One region of the Pseudoalteromonas sp. SG43-7 genome, then DNA from elsewhere that is predicted to be linked to it. Evidence: predicted binding sites of a transcription regulator. Region 1 holds the regulator's gene; the other holds the start of a gene.
The links. Region 1 encodes ArgR, which controls arginine synthesis, uptake and breakdown. Its sites were predicted from a motif close to ANTGAATANNTATTCANT; they were not measured.

Region 1 (9,084 bases):
ATGTGCCATTTCTAAGTACCTCTAATTAAGCGCTAATGCCAGTGATTTTAACTTCTGTGAACCATTGACGATGGCCCATTTGCTTACGAGAATGCTTACGGCGTCTAAATTTAACAACCTTAATCTTCTCACCGCGACCATGTGAAACAACCTCAGCTGTTATTTTACCACCGTTTACGAACGGTACACCGATCTCGATTTTCTCACCATCAGCAACTAAAAGTACTGAATCAAATTCAACTGCTGCACCAGTCTCAACGTCTAATTTCTCAAGACGAATTGTTTGACCTTCAGTCACACGGTGCTGTTTACCACCACTTTGGAAAACCGCGTACATAATTAACTCCGTCTGTGCGCCCTCAAATCGACGCAACTAAAATATTATTCAATAGGGCGCGAAGTTTACGCTAATGTGCAAAAACTAGCAAGCCTGTTTTATTAATTAAATGAATAAAAAATAGCTGCATTGAAGGCGATTCAATATTTTCACCTATTTTATATTAAATTGGCATTATGCCAAGCCTTTTTAGCGTTTCATGACAAATAAATTACACCACGAACAAACACGCGCTAAGAATAAAAAACAACCATGTTGAATTAACGTAAATTTTCTCAAATAAAAAAGTTATCTTTCCAAATTAAGGCTAAATTAAGCTGCTTAACCGTGTTTTTTCAGCGAATCGTCACAAACTGTCGAGCAAAGCTGTTTTTTGTTGTACAATCAGCCCCGTATACCCATTAAAATTGGCTCGGAGATCAATGGATATAAAAGCTATCCAGGCGTTAATCGAAAACGATATGAATGACGTCAATCAACTAATTTACGCGCAAATGCGCTCTGATGTAGCATTAGTCAATCAACTAGGCTTATATATAGTAAACAGCGGCGGCAAGCGTGTTCGCCCTATGTTGGCTATTTTAGCGGCTAAAGCACTTGGCTATGAAGGCAAAGATCATGTTACTTTAGCAACTATTGTTGAATTTATTCACACAGCTACATTACTGCATGATGATGTCGTTGATGAATCAAATTTACGCAGAGGAACACCGACAGCAAATGCTGAGTTTGGTAATGCAGCCAGCGTACTTGTTGGTGACTTTATCTACACCCGCTCATTTCAGCTGATGGTTGGTATTGGTAAAATGCAAGTTATGCAAATACTCGCTGATGCAACCAACGTGATTGCCGAAGGTGAAGTGCTGCAATTAATGAACTGTAACGACCCTGATACCACCGAAGATAGCTACATGCAGGTAATTTATTCTAAAACAGCTAAATTATTTGAAGCTGCAACAGGCCTTGCTGCGATTATTACCGAAAAAGACGACTCGACACTGCAAGCGCTTAATCTTTACGGTATGCATTTAGGAACCGCTTTTCAATTAGTGGATGACGTGCTTGATTACAATGCTGATGCTGAGCAGTTAGGTAAAAACATCGGTGATGATCTGGCCGAAGGCAAACCTACCCTGCCACTACTTTATGCTATGCGCCACGGTAATGCTGAGCAAGTACAGTTGATCCGTGATGCCATTGAGCACAGTAATGGTATGGACCACTTAGAAGCGATTCTAAGTGCCCTCAATGAAACCAAAGCACTTGAGTTTACGATGAATAAAGCCAATGAAGAAGCTGATAAAGCGATTGCGTGTTTATCTGTATTAGATGAATCACCGTATAAAGAAGCACTCGTTAGCTTGGCTCGTATTGCCGTTGATCGTAATCACTAATAAACACCTAATGTATAAAAATCCTTCGAGCATAAAAAAGCCTGCAAATGCAGGCTTTTTTTATCAATCGACTTAGCAATTAAGCGTTGATGAAATCAACACCTTCTTGGATGTCTTTTTTCAGCGTATCAAGCATGTCGTTTTTAGCTTGCTCTTCAAATGCGCTTAGTTCACCGTAAGAAAGAATTTCTTCTACGCCGTTTTTACCTAAACGTACTGGGTGTGCAAAGTATGCAGCATCGCCATTTTCAACAGCAACGTAAGCGTAATCTACAACGTCTTCACCTTGTAAGCCTTTAACTAAAGACATACAAAAACGTGCAGCAGCAGCACCCATTGATAATGTTGCAGAACCACCGCCCGCTTTTGCATTTACTACTTCAGTACCTGCATTTTGGATACGTGGAGTAAGCGCAGCAACTTCTTCATCAGTGAAAGTAACGCCTTCAACTTGAGATAGTAACGGAAGGATTGTTGTGCCTGAGTGACCACCAATTACTGGTACTTTCACAGTTGCAACGTCAACACCTTTAAGCTCAGCTACAAATGCTTCTGAACGGATCACATCAAGAGTGGTAATACCGAAAACACGTTTCGCGTCGTAAGTACCTGCTTTTTTGAATACTTCCGCAACAATTGGCACTGTGCCATTTACTGGGTTAGTGATAATACCCACTAATGCTTTTGGACAGTTAGCAACAATACCTTCTGCTAATGTTTTAATAATACCAGCATTAACATTAAATAAATCAGCGCGGTCCATACCAGGCTTACGTGGCATACCAGCAGGGATAAGAACGATATCACAACCAGTTAACGCTTGATCTAGTGCATCAACACCAAAGCCTGCAACTTTAACGTCTGTTGGGATATGAGAAAGATCAACAGCAACACCAGGAACAACTGGAGCAACATCATAAAGTGATAATTCAGAACCAGCTGGTAAGCCTGTTTTTAATAATAAAGACAACGCTTGGCCGATACCGCCAGCAGCACCTAATACAGCAACTTTCATTGGAATTCTCCGTAATTTGAGGTAGGAAATATTTGTGGCTCTAAAGATAATGAAATTAACGACTAAAGACAAATTTATCCTGCTTATTTCACATATAATTTAGACCATAGTTGTAAACTTGCTGGTTTACAGCACTAAAATCCATCGCAAAAGCAAACAACTACTGCATAAGTATGCAATATTGTGTACAATTAGCGCATCACTTATGAATAAGAACCTATAATATGCAACCACAAGATAAACAAGAAGCATTAGTAAAGGCCTTTAAGGCACTTTTAAAAGAAGAAAACTTTGGTTCACAAGGTGAGATTGTTGACGCCCTAAAAGAGCAAGGCTTTGATAATATTAGTCAAAGTAAGGTGTCGCGGATGTTAAGCAAGTTTGGCGCGGTACGCACTCGTAATGCCAAACAAGAAATGGTCTATTGTTTGCCTGCTGAAATGGGCGTACCTACAGCGAAAAGCCCATTACGTCAGTTAGTGATTGATATAATGCATAACGAAATGATGATCATTATTCGAACCAGCCCAGGAGCTGCACAATTAATTGCTCGGCTATTAGATTCATTAGGTAAAGCAGATGGCGTACTAGGCACCATTGCTGGTGACGATACTATTTTTATCGCTCCAGCTAAAGTATCTGAAATTGATGTAACTCTTGAACGCGTGCGTATTTTATTTGATACGGTATAAATCTACCGGTTCAAACTTTTTATAGCTGCTTTAAAAAGTTAATTGATGGGGCAAAAAACGCAGAACCCATATCGGCTTGAGTAAAATCAAGCCAATGATCGTAGCAATCGCCATCACCTAATCGACTTCGTAATACTTGCTCAAATGCATTTCCCTGTGCCGCATAACTAATCGCTAATATACCCTGTTCGTAAACGTCACCATAAGGCATGTTTTGATTTAATTGCAGTGGTTGCCCTTGCTCATCTTTTAACTCAGTGCGTACAGCATGACTATTTTCAGTCGCTGGCATAATCAAGGTATTATCTAAGCGAGTGCGTCCCATTATTTGCTCTTGCTCACTCAGAGGTAAGTTTTGCCACACACTTAAATCATGCTTATAGCGCTGTATATGTACGTAACTGCCTTGATCTTCAAAATGGTTGGGTTTATTGATTAACGCTGTGATGCGCTTTTGGCGACCATGAGGAGTGTCACCACCGAGTATAAAACCATTAAAATCGCGACCATCTAAAAATCGAAAGTTTCTCACTTGCTCAACCAATTCAACATCGGGGGCAAATAACTTGAGAATTTGCAAAGCAAATAAATGGTTTACATCTTCCCTATCGGAACGAATTTGGACAAATAAATCAAAAGGCTGAGCCCCCATAATATGATCATTATGAGTAATATTAGGAAAGCTCTGTAATTCACTAGGCAGAAATTCAGGCAGAATATGCGGCCAGTACTGCGCCCCTACTGCAACTAGGCTGGAGAGCATCGATTCAGAAAACTGATCTGAAAACTCATCTTGGATAGCGCTAACGTATTTTAATTTTTTGCGTAATGACTCATCGTGGCCATCAAATACATTAAAAAACAAATGTAAACCGTGCAAGTTTGCTTCAGCACAAATTCCAGATTGCGCTTGCGCCATGATATTTCCTTAACTCAAAATCTCATACACGGCGTTTTTAATGAAATTAAAAATACTAAAACACTTAATCTGCGAAAAAGTTAACCGTGTGTGGTGTTATTTTTATTGTCACCTACTCATTTGCTAAAATGATTGGCCCAACTAAACAGCAACTTCAATTTATTGTCCATCGATCATAACTTTATACACAAAATGCAGAGCAACAAAACGACGGTTTAAAATAGTCACCGTATTTGCACTACAGCCTTGTGATTGAAAAGGTATTAACTCAAGATGGTATGGGCGAACACAAAGTTACCCAACTTGCTTTACTCGACGATAAGTAACTAATGACTCAGCCCCCGTAAGCAGTACGATATTCAGTTGCTGTTAATACATCTGCACCCAAGTATATGCCCTGACCAAGAAATTCTGCAACTACCTTTGAGCTTGAAGCGCTAAATAGCGGCTCAAACGTGTCTTGTTGAGCAATTTCCCCACAATTCATAGCCGCTAATTTATCGGCAAGTCGCATTTATTTTAAAGAATTACAAAGCGCCTTAATAGATATTGGTTTTTAATCATTTAAGGGATATATGCAATAAACTTAAACCATATACGATTAGAAATCGTCTAAGCAACACTACAATTACATCCACTATTAAAGGCAACCACGCCCATAATGGAAATCACTTGTGCGATATATCTCACGGTTATGACAGCTATTGAGTATAAAGCATCATAAAAAAAGTCTAAAAACAAACTAACCACATGAAATATAATAACTATTATTAAATTTCAAAATAATGACTGTATTTTCATTACTATTTTTAGCCTATTTTGTTTGCCGATACTCTCTATACTTACTTCATCGGTTAAGCAGTGACGCTTAAATGAGTAAACGGACAAGGAATGATTACTCATAAACCTCGAATTAAAGGTTACGTTAGGAAAAAATGGATTCACGGACAGGCTCAGGATGAGTAGCACTAAGGATAGTAAATATACGGACAGCGTCAAGATGATGCGAAAAGGAATAACAACAGGGCTCGCAAGAGAGTTGTTAGACAGGATGTTATAAAAGCGGACAGATGGACAGGCCCTAAAGGGTATCGCAATGGAACTGTTAACTAAGGGATAGCATCAGGACGATGCGTAAAGGACCGGTAATAGAGATTACCAAAAAGGATAAAAAGGAAGCACATAGGACAGAGGCACGGATAGCCTATATCACGCAGAACGAACAAGTAACAGTGTGATCACATGGATTAGTAAAGTTTAGGAGTTGATTAAGTTCAATTGCAGGATGCAAAAAATTAGAAGATTCCGCAAGCGCGACTAGCGATAGTTCGCGCTTTTCTTTTGCCCAAAAATACCCTCAGCTTAACGACTACTTGCCAATTAACTCGCTCATTAATACTCTCGCGTCTAATCTAATACGTTATTGATTGTGTATAAGCGATGACTTCTCTAAAATAGCGCGCTCATAAATCATTGAGGTCGGCCGTGTTAATTAACTACAATCCTCCATTAGATCCGTATTTAACCATTTTATTTCAAGATGATGATTTACTGATCGTCAACAAGCCCAGTGAACTTTTGACTGTGCCGGGAAAAGATCCTAAACACGCCGATTGTTTGATAGCTCGCGTTAACCGTGTTTTTCCTACGGCAAAAATAGTTCACCGCTTAGATATGGCAACCTCTGGAATTATTTGTTTAGCAATGCATAAAGCGGCTCATCGTCATTTAAGTATGCAGTTTCAAGAACGCCAAACTGCAAAGCGCTATATTGCAAGAGTGTACGGTAAACTAGAGCCATTAACGGGATCAGTCAATTTGCCACTGATCTGTGATTGGCCAAACCGCCCTAAGCAAATGGTTGATCATGACAAGGGGAAGCCCTCTTTAACTCATTACACTGTACTGGAGCATGAGTTGCACGCCACTCGTGTGGAACTTACCCCTATTACCGGACGCTCACATCAATTACGTGTGCATATGTTGTCATTGGGGCACCCTATTTTAGGCGATAGGCTCTATGCTCACCCTGATGCCCTGGCTGCTGCCCCGCGCTTGCAATTGCACGCACAAATGCTACAGCTCACTCACCCGGGAACAGCACAAATTATGACTTTTGAAGCTGAGCCAGAGTTTTAATTACGAGCTTAAAATCACACTAAACTTTTTGCTGTACACGCCGATAACAACTTATTGATTCATCGTGGTGGTTTATATGGCTATCGGCAAACAGTTTAAAGTATGGCAATTAATTAGTTTGGTTTATGGGACTTTCTTGGCCATGCCAGCCCAAGCAGCCGACTTTATTGCACCCACACCATGGTCAACAATCAGCAGTAATGATTTATCACGCCTAATGCCGCAAGATGAACTAAAACCGCTACTCGCTGGTGATACTGAGTTTTTAAGTTTATATCGCCAACACATGAGTGCCCAGCAGCGCGGTGTGGTATTGATTATCCCTGATTGGCAACACTTACCTACCAATAACAACGGGCTCAACTTTTTACGCACGCAACTTAACGATTTAGGCTATGCCACAATTGCTATGACGGTACCCGATATTGATTGGCAAGCAGCGCCACCTGCGGATGCAAGTGAAACAACTGAACCTGCAGCGGCTAAGCAAACTACAAGTTCAGACAATGGCGAACCATCAGCTGACACAGCCACTCCTGTTGTACATGTTGATGCTATCGCTCATATAAGCAATGCGATAATAGATAATTATAAACTCAACTTAATTGCACGCTTTAATGCGTTGTATCAAAGTGCATTGGATGAAGATGGGAAAATTGTTGTTATTGCACAAGGTGCCTCTGCGGGAGTATTGCTCGAACACTATGGCGAATATCCAAATACCAACATAGATGCATTTGTCAGCCTTAGCAGTTATTTACCAAACAGTAAACGTAACCAACAACTTAACGCGATTATATCGACTATTAGCCCGCCGTTATTGGATATTTACTACAACATAGATAACCCGGACTTACTGCTGAGTGTGGCGGATAGAAAACGCTGGGTTAAACGTCACAGTAAATATGATTACCGCCAACGTGAGCTGTTTGGTTTGCGCTCTGAGCCTGAGCAACATGAGCGCTTGACCAAAGAAGTAGACGGGTTTTTACGTCGCCTTTTTTAAATATTCGTAAGCGGCTTGAATATCTTGGCTTTTCTTGACTGCCAGTTCCATCATATGTTTAGGTAAACCTTGAGAAACTAATTTATCAGGATGGTGCTGCGCCATTAATTTACGGTACGCTACTTTTACTTCTCGTTCACTCGCCTCATTATTTAACCCCAGCAAAGCCAGCGCTTGAGTACGGCTCATGCCACTATTTGGCGGTACATGATGCCCTGAGCCTTCACGATAACTACTGCTTTGCCCTTGTTGACGTTGTTGCTGCTGTTGATAGCGTTGTTGTTGCTGACGAAATGAAAATTCAGCTTGGTAACGTTTAAGTACAAATGCAAAGTGAGTTTTAGAGATCCCTAATAACTTACTTACCTCTTGGAGTAGCTCCTTTTCTTGCGCAGCTAACACCCCATCAGAAAACGCCATTTGGATTTGAATTTCTAAAAACAGTTGTAATAAATCATGGCGACGAGCAAAACGCTCTTTAAAATCGAAAACAGTTTCTTTTAATGAAAAATCAGCGTCTTTTCCCGCTTTAAACGCATCTTGTGCCTCTTTGCGATCATCACCAGTGAGTCCCATTTCATCCATAAATAAACTGGCAGCACGGATGTGGGTTTCGCTTACGCGGCCATTTGACTTAGCAATGTGCCCCATTACTCCAAAACAGCTAGTAAAAAATAACGCTTGGCGCTGATTAATATCATCATCGCCTTTAAATAAGCTTGAAAAGCCGCCGGCTTTATCAAAGTTCTGCTTTAAACTCTTGTCAAACATATGGCCCAGGTATAAGCCTATAAATAAGCCTATAATGCGCCCAAACATAAAGCCAAAGCAGGCACCTAAAATTTTACCCCACATGAGGCGCTCCTATTATATGTGAATTACTTAATGAGTTGTTGCTCTATCAACAACTCATTCAATTGAGCTAATCGTTCTGGAGTTCCGATATCGTCCCAGTTACCTATATAAAGCTCCGTAGAGACAACATGCTCAGCCAATTTACTTTTTAATAATGGCCCTAAGCGATGAGTACCCGCTGTAATTCCTGCAAAAAATTGCTGATGAAAGCGACTAATACCAGAAAATGTATACTTGGGGCTATCTGCGCTTAGATGACGCAACGTAAAGTCACCATTTGGGTTGTGGGCTGGATTTTCAACCAACACAATATGTGCCTCGCCCGCATCTAAGTGAATATGCAGTAATGAACTAACATCATAGTCGGTAAATATATCGCCATTAATAACAATAAATTGCTCACCAAGCAAAGGTAATGCTTGAATAATACCACCTGCAGTTTCTAATCCCTGCTCAGGCTCTTGGCTATACTCAATATGTACTCCAAGCTGGCTACCATCGCCAAAGTAAGCACGGATCTTATCTCCTTGCCAAGCAAGGTTTATAATAAAATCAGTGATCCCTGCTGTTTTTAGTCGCTCAATATGATGCTCGATTAATGGTTTTCCTTGCACCTTTAACATAGGTTTAGGTAATTCTGCGGTAAGTGGCATCATTCGCTGACCGCGACCCGCGGCTAAAATCATCGCTTTCATTATTTAGTTGGCACTTTATTAAGTGCGACTAA
Region 2 (9,084 bases), on a different contig from region 1:
CATATTCGGTTGGGATGTGGATTTTGCCAATGATATCCGTAAAGGCGATCAATTTGGTTTAATCTATGAATCGCATTATGTTGATGGCGAGTTTATTGGCACAGGTAAAATTATTGCTGCTGAGTTTATTAACCAAGGTCAACGTTACGCGGCTATTCGTCACAGCGATGGTACTTTTTACACGCCTGAAGGGCGTAGTATGAAAAAAGCATTTTTACGTGCACCGGTTAACTTTAAATATATAAGCTCAAGCTTTAATCCGCGTCGCTTACACCCTGTAACAGGACAAGTAAGAGCACACCGTGGGATTGACTACGCAGCTCGTACTGGAACGCCAGTAGTTGCCTCGGGTAATGGTAAAGTAATTAAAGCCGGATACAGTAAGTATAATGGTAACTATATATTTATTAGTCACGGCACACAGTACGTCACTAAATACCTACACCTTAACAAGAAACTAGTTAAAACTGGTCAAAAAGTTAAGCAAGGCCAACAAATTGGTACTGTCGGCTCCACCGGTCGTGTAACAGGCGCACACTTACACTACGAGTTTTTAGTTAACGGCGTTCACCGTAACCCTAAAACGGTTAAGTTACCGAAGTCAGAGCCACTGCCTCGCGACGAGCTTGCTAGGTTTAAACCAATCGCAGATAACTTCTTAGCGCAGCTAGAGCGCAACCGAGAGCTACAGTTAGCGCTTAAGTAAAGCGGTCAGCGAAAAATATAAGCCGTTGTTATGTAAATAGCAACGGCTTTTTGTTGAACTGTTTGATGTGATGCGCTCCGGTTGTATTCGCAAATTAATGTTGCAATAGAACTTGCATGTGCTGCCTCATATCTACTTTTATAGTTTTGAAAGTTAAGCAAACGTCACCTGATAAACGGCTATGAGCGAAAATTGAATATTTTATTGATTGAAATTTAGCCATGCGATTATTAATATCGCAATTTTCTCCGATAACATTAGTGACCGCCGTTTTGGTGTGCTAAAAAACCACCAAAATGGGACAAATAGATTGTTACGTTTCAGAATGAGCATTGAAGATATAAACAAAAAAGCCAAATCATTAATAGATGAAACTTGGAAAGATAACTCCAAGTGGCATCAAAACTTTGATGAGGCAAAAAGCATTCTTGAGCAAGTCTTACATAACCATACTGATGATGAGCTAACTCTCATAAACTATGGAACTGTTCTATGTGATATGGGCAAACATCAAGAAGCGGCTGAATATTTTAAAAAAGCAATAGATCAAGGCAGTAATAACAAACATGCATTTTACAATTTAGGTGTAGCGCTTATGAATTGTTCAACTGACGAAAATGCAATGTTCTACATGAAAAAAGCAAAATCAAAACAAGCTTGTGCTCTAACCTGGGAGGCTTACTTTGATCCAATGGGGCACTAATAACTTAACAAGATGGGTTTATTATCCATACAAAGCGTTTAAACATCGTTCAGACCATGTGGCCTTCACGGGAAACCCAAAGCTGCGTGACTGTTGTGGGATCGCAGAGTAACGAGCATAGATAAATATTCAAAGATTGATATCTACCGTTACAATTTTTTCGTTGTGTTTCGCGGTGCTCAACCCAACCTACACAGTCCATTTAAACACGAGCTTATCACTTACAACTTAAAGCTTACCGCTCCTAGACCTTAAAACTGGCAGCTACGCTCTACCTCACCAACACATAAATCAATTGCACAACCAATGAAATCATCACTAATGGCCAAATGTATTTGGCGTATTTAGTCGCACCATCTAGGCCCATTTTAGACTGATACTTTTCAAGTAGTGGCACAAGAATGATTAATGCAACAAACAGTGAAATTAAAATCACGAAGATATTCATACCATTCCTATTTAATAAAATATCTATCGAGTATACCTAGGGTCTGTTTATCTTTCGAGGTTAAATTTGCAGCTGCGCGTTTGGTTTTTAGGCAAGGCAGAGCCTATGTAGTGTGGTTATTCCCCATAAATAGGAGATAACTCGACATAAATGCCAAACACGCGCTGCCCGAAGGGTTCTGCCTAGGGGCGATTAACTCTTTGTTGCTCGATTTTTACTTAGCCCACTAGGTTACAAATCTCGCGCCGTGATTAAATCGCCCCTAGTTTGAACAAATTTTAACCATGAAAGGTCAACAGACCCTAAGCGCAAAAAAAAAGCGCAGTAAATACTGCGCCAGTCGGTTGGAAGTAAAAGTTACCTCACCATACTCAGCTCGCTGGGTATGGTTTAAGATTTGTTTAACCTACCAGAGCTAACAAGATACCTGCAGCCACAGCACTACCCAGTACTCCCGCAACATTTGGTCCCATTGCATGCATTAATAAGAAATTATGCGGATTATTCTCCAGACCCACTTTATTAACTACGCGTGCAGCCATTGGCACAGCTGATACACCAGCCGCGCCGATGAGTGGATTGATTGGTGATTTAGAGAACTTGTTCATACCTTTTGCCATAAATACACCTGAAGCTGTACCAATTGCAAAAGCCAAGGCGCCGAGTACCAAAATACCAATTGTTTCTACGGTTAAAAACTTATCTGCAGCAAGCTTAGAGCCTACAGCTAAACCAAGGAAAATAGTGGTGATATTTATGATCTCGTTTTGTGCACTATTACTTAAACGGTCAACCACACCAGACTCTCGCATCAAGTTTCCTAAACAGAACATGCCTACCAGTGGCGTTGCTGCAGGTAAAAACAAAATCGTTAAACTCAATACCATTAACGGAAAAATAATTTTTTCCTTTTTTGATACGGTGCGTAACTGTGGCATTTGAATTTTACGTTCTTCTGGTGTGGTTAAAGCCCGCATAATTGGCGGCTGAATAATTGGCACCAACGCCATATATGAGTATGCAGCTACGGCGATAGCACCCAATAAATCAGGAGCAAGTTTTGAGGCTAAGAAGATTGCCGTCGGGCCATCTGCACCACCTATAATCGCAATTGCTGACGCATCTTGTAAAGAAAACTCAAAACCTGGTACATAGTTTAGTAAAATTGCGCCAAACAAGGTTGCAAAAATACCAAACTGAGCTGCAGCACCTAGCAATAACATACGAGGATTAGCTATCAAGGCACTAAAATCAGTGAGTGCACCAACACCCATAAATATTAATAATGGGAATACACCGGTATCAATCCCAATATGATAAACGTAATACAGCAAACCACCGGGGTCTGATAAGCCCGCTACGGGGATATTTGTTAATATTGCCCCAAAGCCAATTGGTAATAATAATAACGGCTCAAAGTTGCGCGCAATTGCCAGATACAACAATAAACACCCTACTGCGATCATAATAAGCGCAGGAAATGTAAAATTAGCAATACCTGTTGCTTGCCAGAGGTTTAATAATGCTTCCATCCTCTGAGCTCCTAAGCTAGTGCTATCATAGCGTCACCCGTTGCCACTGAATCACCTTCAGCAACAAGAATTTCAGCAATAGTACCGGTGTGGGTTGCACGAATTTCAGTTTCCATTTTCATCGTTTCCATGATGATCACTACATCGCCTTCATTTACCGTTTGACCCGCTTTCACCTTGATTTTAAAGATGTTACCAGCAAGTGGAGCGTTAAGTGTTTCGCCGGAAGCAACTGACGCCGATTGTGGAATATGCTCACTATCTTTAAGTGTTACTTCTTTAAGCTCACCGCCTTGTGCAACCACCACATCATAAACTTTACCATCTACTTTTACGCTGTACTGCTCTGCTTTTACTGTGTTGCTGTTACTTTTTTTATTGCTAACTGGTTGTTCTTTATTAGCAGATTCAGCACTTGGCACAGCTTCGAAAGCATCTGGGTTATTACGATTTTTAATGAATTTCAACCCAATTTGTGGGAATAATGCATACGTTAACACGTCGTCAATCTGCTCATCCGCTAAGCTTAAACCTTGCTCTTGTGCTTCTTTTAATAACTCAGCTTGGAGTATTTCTAGTTCTGGTTGCAATAAATCAGCTGGGCGGCAAGTAATGACTTCTGCGCCATTAAGTACGCGCTCTTGTAATTCTTTATTCATCGGCGCAGGAGTTACGCCATACTCACCTTTTAGCACTCCGGCAGTTTCTTTGGTGATAGTTTTATAACGCTCGCCCGTCAATACATTTAATACTGCTTGTGTACCCACAATTTGTGATGTTGGTGTAACTAACGGTAAATAACCTAAGTCTTCACGTACACGTGGGATCTCAAGTAATACTTCATTCAATTTATCCGCAGCACCTTGCTCTTTAAGCTGGTTTTCCATATTAGTTAACATGCCACCAGGCACTTGCGCTAATAAAATACGGCCATCAACACCTTTTAAGCTGCCTTCAAACGCGGCATATTTTTTACGAACATCACGGAAATAAGCAGCAATCTCTTCGAGTTGATTTAAATCCAGCTCAGTATCACGTTCAGTACCTTCAACAATCGATACAATCGTTTCAGTTGCGCTGTGTCCGTAAGTCATACTCATTGATGAAATTGCGGTATCAAGCATATCAATACCTGCATCAATCGCTTTTTGGTAAGTAGCAGTACTTAAACCTGTTGTGGCATGACACTGCATTGCAATTGGGATAGAGACTGTTTCTTTTAACGCTTTGATTAACTCTTCTGCATCGTATGGTTTAAGCAAACCAGCCATATCTTTAATACAAATTGAATGACAGCCTAACTCTTCAAGCTGCTTGGCAAGCGTTAACCACATATCAAGTGTATGGACCGGGCTTACTGTGTACGAAATTGTACCTTGTGCATGTGCGCCAACTTTAATCGCAGCTTTAATAGCCGTTTCAAGATTACGAACATCGTTCATCGCATCAAAAATACGAAACACATCAACACCATTTTTGTGCGCTCGCTCTACAAATTTTTCAACAACATCATCGGCATAATGACGATAGCCTAAAAGGTTTTGACCACGTAATAACATTTGCTGTTTAGTATTTGGCATAGCTTTTTTAAGAGCACGAATACGCTCCCAAGGATCTTCACCCAAATAACGAATGCATGAATCAAAAGTAGCCCCACCCCATGATTCGATCGACCAGTAACCTGCATCATCTAATTTTTGTGCAATCGGTAGCATGTCATCCAAACGCATACGTGTTGCTAATAATGATTGATGCGCGTCCCTAAGTACTAATTCTGTTAATTTTAATTTAGCCACAAGTCACTCCTTATAGTTTTTGTTTATTTTTGTATTGAGCTATGGCTGCACTTATCGCAGCGATGTGTTCACTTGATACACCTGATGCTTTGATTGACGGTGTACGCGTTGGCGTTGCAACCGACTGTTCAAAACGACCCGCTAATTTAGACATAATGGTAATTGCTGAAATCAACAACGAAAGAAAAACGAAAACGCCCACCATCCCAGTGATCATTAAGTTTGCTGCTGTAGCAAGTAACTGACCTATATCCATCCTGCTCCCCCCTGATTATTTCCACCCAGCCCCGCCAGGTAAAAAATCACTTTATTTAAATAATTATGCAACAATCATAACAAAGAAAAAGACCAAGTCCAACACTTTGTAAATTGGTAAAACCAATTAATACAAAACTAACATATGCTCAGCAAAGTTAACACTCTACATTTTGCTATAATTTCATAGGATATAGATGATAAAAATACTGAATATAGCTATAACTTATAAGTAAAAGCTTATCCGCAGCTGGAAAAGCTACCGACTGAACGACTGAACAACCGCTTGATTAAATACAAATGGCTCAAAAATGAAATTGGTCTTACCAAAAAACGACTAAAATATTGATTTTTAGAGCGTCGAGTATAAGTTACAGATAAAGCTGTAAATAATTCCCACCTAATTTATGAAGAGAAATGAAATAAACCTCTATAGCATTGATAATAAAGGATTTAAATACATGGCATGTAACTAGCATTATTTACTCTGAACAAATTAACAAACCAAGGAGACGACAATGTTACGCTGGACAATTACATTTCTAGTTATTGCACTTATTGCTGCAGTGTTAGGTTTTGGTGGTATCGCAGGTGCCGCAGCAGGAATTGCTAAGATTATCTTTTTTATCTTTATTGTATTGTTAGTTATTTCACTCGTTTCAGGTGCATTGCGCGGCAATGTCCCTAAGTGATAACAATTTATTTTAAATAACAACACATTTATTATTTTTACAAGGAATTACATTATGAAATCGACAACTATTAAAACCGCTGTGATCGCTTTATTCGCTAGTTTTTTTATCATGGGTTGTGAAGACAATCATGCAGAAGAGGCCGGTGAGCGCATAGATGAAGCTGTGACCGACGTACAAAACAAAGTAGAAGACGCCTGTGAAGAAGTAAAAGAAGGCGTTAACGCTAAAGAAACTAACTGTTAATCCAGTTAGATACAAATAATAAAAAACGACTCTTTTGAGTCGTTTTTTGCATTTTAAGAGAAGTTAAAATTAAGCTCTCGCTTCTAGCATTAGTCGCTTCATGTCACGTACTGCTTTATCTAATCCATCAATGGCTGCACGCGCTATAATTGCGTGACCAATGTTTAATTCGTAAATTTCTTTCATAGCAGCAATCGGTTTCACGTTATGATAATGAAGACCGTGGCCGGCGTTTACTATCAAACCCAAACTTGCTGCATACTTTACGCCTTGATGAATATGCTCAAGTTGTTTTTGTATCTCAGCATCAGTTTGCGCATCCGCATAAGCGCCAGTATGAATTTCAACATAAGGGGCATTACAGGCTTTAGCTGCATCTAGTTGTGCTTTGTCTGCATCGATAAATAACGATACTTTAATACCGGCGTCAGTTAATTTTGCTGTCGCGACTTTAATCTTATCTAGATTACCAACAACATCTAGACCGCCTTCGGTAGTTAACTCTTCGCGTTTTTCTGGTACTAAGCAAACATAAGCTGGCTTTACATCTAAGGCTATATCAATCATTTCATCTGTAACCGCTATTTCAAGGTTCATTCGTGTTTGGATTGTTTTAGCCATCACATACACGTCACGATCTTGAATGTGACGACGGTCTTCACGTAAATGAATAGTGATCCCATCAGCGCCAGCATGCTCAGCAACACTCGCAGCATGTGCTGGATCTGGGTAATTTGTACCCCGAGCTTGGCGTAAGGTAGCAATATGATCAACGTTTATACCCAAAAGAATATCTTTCATTTTTTTACCTGTAAAAATAACGGTTAAAAATACCGTATTAAGATTGTTGGTGAATACCCAAACTATTTGGATATAAACAGCTCGCGACTTTTTAATGGTTTTTTGCCTAATAAAGGCTTCATTAAATGACGACTTAATTGTTTTGCCATATATAACACATCCGGCGCACTAAAGTCATGAGCTGCAATTGCATTTAACTGCGCGCCAGAAAAGCCACTGCCTTGATTTTCTTGGGCAACAAAGCCGTATTCAGCAAAGTAACTATACGTTTGCTCTGCCGAAATTGGATCGCCTGCGGCATCAAAACTAAAGTCAACGCCATAGCCTAATAATTCTAATAGTTGAAATTCATAAGAACGTAATACAGCTTGTAAATTAGGGTGCTGGTTAAGCTGTTGTAGGTGAGTTTTATACAATTGATAGGCATGATCAATCGGTTCATTAATTGGTACAATGCGGTTGGTTAGTTCATTGAGGTAAAACCCACAATAAAGCTGATCCCCAACTAGTGTGGATTGCGTGCCATGTAGTTCAAATCGTTGGATATATTTCAGGTCGTGTTTACCGGTATAATTTACCAGTAAGGCTTGGAAGGGTTGTAACTGAGCTTTGTATTTTGTTGCTTGGCGACCGCTAATTCGCGCCAGCATGCGCAACTGGCCAACGCCTTCTACTAACATATCAAGCATTACTTGTGAGTCACTAAAAGGACGTCGGTGTAATAAATATGCCGTGTAGAAGTCGCTATCCATAAATATCGCTTAGGCTATTAATCTTCACCATAGCCTAAACTGCGAAGTGCTCTCTCGTCGTCAGCCCAACCTGATTTAACCTTCACCCAAAGTTCTAAAAACACTTTATTATCAAGCATTTCTTCGAGATCTTTACGGGCTTCGCGGCCAATCACTTTAAGCTTTTCGCCTTTATTACCAATAACCATACGTTTTTGCGTTTCACGCTCAACTAAAATCAAGCCATTGATATGCCAAATGCCATTTTCTTGCCATTTAAACTGCTCAATTTCAACGGTAACTGAGTAAGGAAGCTCCTCACCCATAAAGCGCATCAACTTTTCACGGATCACTTCGGCTGCCATAAAGCGCATTGAACGATCTGTTACGTAATCTTCAGGGAAGTAAAATTCACACGGTGGTAAACGCTTAGTTACTTCATCTTTGATCAGGTTGATATTTTTACCTTGAGTCGCAGATACTGGCATAATGCCAACAAAATCAAACTTTTCGCCTAACCACTTCATATGCGGTAGCACAAGGTCACGGTCTTTTACTTGATCAATTTTATTCATCACAAGTAACACTGGTTTGCCATTTTGCTTTACTTTGTTAAGCACCATTTCATCGTCAGCATTCCAGTGAGTACCTTCAACAACAAAAATAACTAGCTCAACATCACCTAATGAACTTGAAGCAGCACGGTTCATTAAACGGTTAATGGCACGCTTTTCTTCAACATGCAGGCCTGGTGTATCAACATAAACGGCTTGGTGCTTACCTACAGTATGAATACCCATAATACGGTGGCGTGTGGTTTGCGGTTTACGCGAGGTAATACTTACTTTCTGCTCAATAATTTCATTAAGCAAGGTAGATTTACCAACGTTTGGGCGGCCAACAATAGCGACCATGCCACAAAAAGTATCTAAATCACGCGTGTGCGGTTGGATCAATGTATCAAGATTCATTTTTAAGTATCTTCAACGCTTTTTCAGCGGCTTTTTGTTCAGCTTTACGACGAGAACTGCCAACTGAGATGATGCTATCCATACCTTCAACAATACATTCAACCGTGAACGTTTGATTGTGTGCCTGACCTTTAGTATCTACTACAGTATAGCCTGGCAAAGGTAATTTGCGGGCTTGTAAGTATTCTTGTAGTAATGTTTTA

Region 2: a site for ArgR is predicted at 5,496-5,513, ahead of H5200_RS13365 (OadG family protein). Genes of this name have one in related genera too.

Annotation. Positions count from the first base shown of each region.
Region 1 is NZ_JACJEY010000048.1:21,810-30,893, reverse strand. It holds gene rpmA (50S ribosomal protein L27) at 1-9, opposite strand, end outside; gene rplU (50S ribosomal protein L21) at 26-337, opposite strand; gene ispB (octaprenyl diphosphate synthase) at 760-1,731, shown strand; gene mdh (malate dehydrogenase) at 1,811-2,746, opposite strand; gene argR (transcriptional regulator ArgR) at 2,971-3,438, shown strand; gene H5200_RS18000 (Dyp-type peroxidase) at 3,458-4,357, opposite strand; gene rluA (bifunctional tRNA pseudouridine(32) synthase/23S rRNA pseudouridine(746) synthase RluA) at 5,843-6,496, shown strand; gene H5200_RS17990 (DUF3530 family protein) at 6,573-7,502, shown strand; gene djlA (co-chaperone DjlA) at 7,485-8,357, opposite strand; gene murU (N-acetylmuramate alpha-1-phosphate uridylyltransferase MurU) at 8,381-9,052, opposite strand; gene H5200_RS17975 (aminoglycoside phosphotransferase family protein) at 9,052-9,084, opposite strand, start outside.
Region 2 is NZ_JACJEY010000027.1:18,052-27,135, forward strand. It holds gene H5200_RS13340 (peptidoglycan DD-metalloendopeptidase family protein) at 1-706, shown strand, start outside; gene H5200_RS13345 (tetratricopeptide repeat protein) at 915-1,409, shown strand; gene H5200_RS13350 (hypothetical protein) at 1,681-1,857, opposite strand; gene H5200_RS13355 (sodium ion-translocating decarboxylase subunit beta) at 2,259-3,389, opposite strand; gene oadA (sodium-extruding oxaloacetate decarboxylase subunit alpha) at 3,401-5,185, opposite strand; gene H5200_RS13365 (OadG family protein) at 5,196-5,441, opposite strand; gene H5200_RS13370 (DUF1328 family protein) at 5,959-6,132, shown strand; gene H5200_RS13375 (hypothetical protein) at 6,187-6,378, shown strand; gene pdxJ (pyridoxine 5'-phosphate synthase) at 6,448-7,179, opposite strand; gene recO (DNA repair protein RecO) at 7,242-7,931, opposite strand; gene era (GTPase Era) at 7,949-8,881, opposite strand; gene rnc (ribonuclease III) at 8,871-9,084, opposite strand, start outside.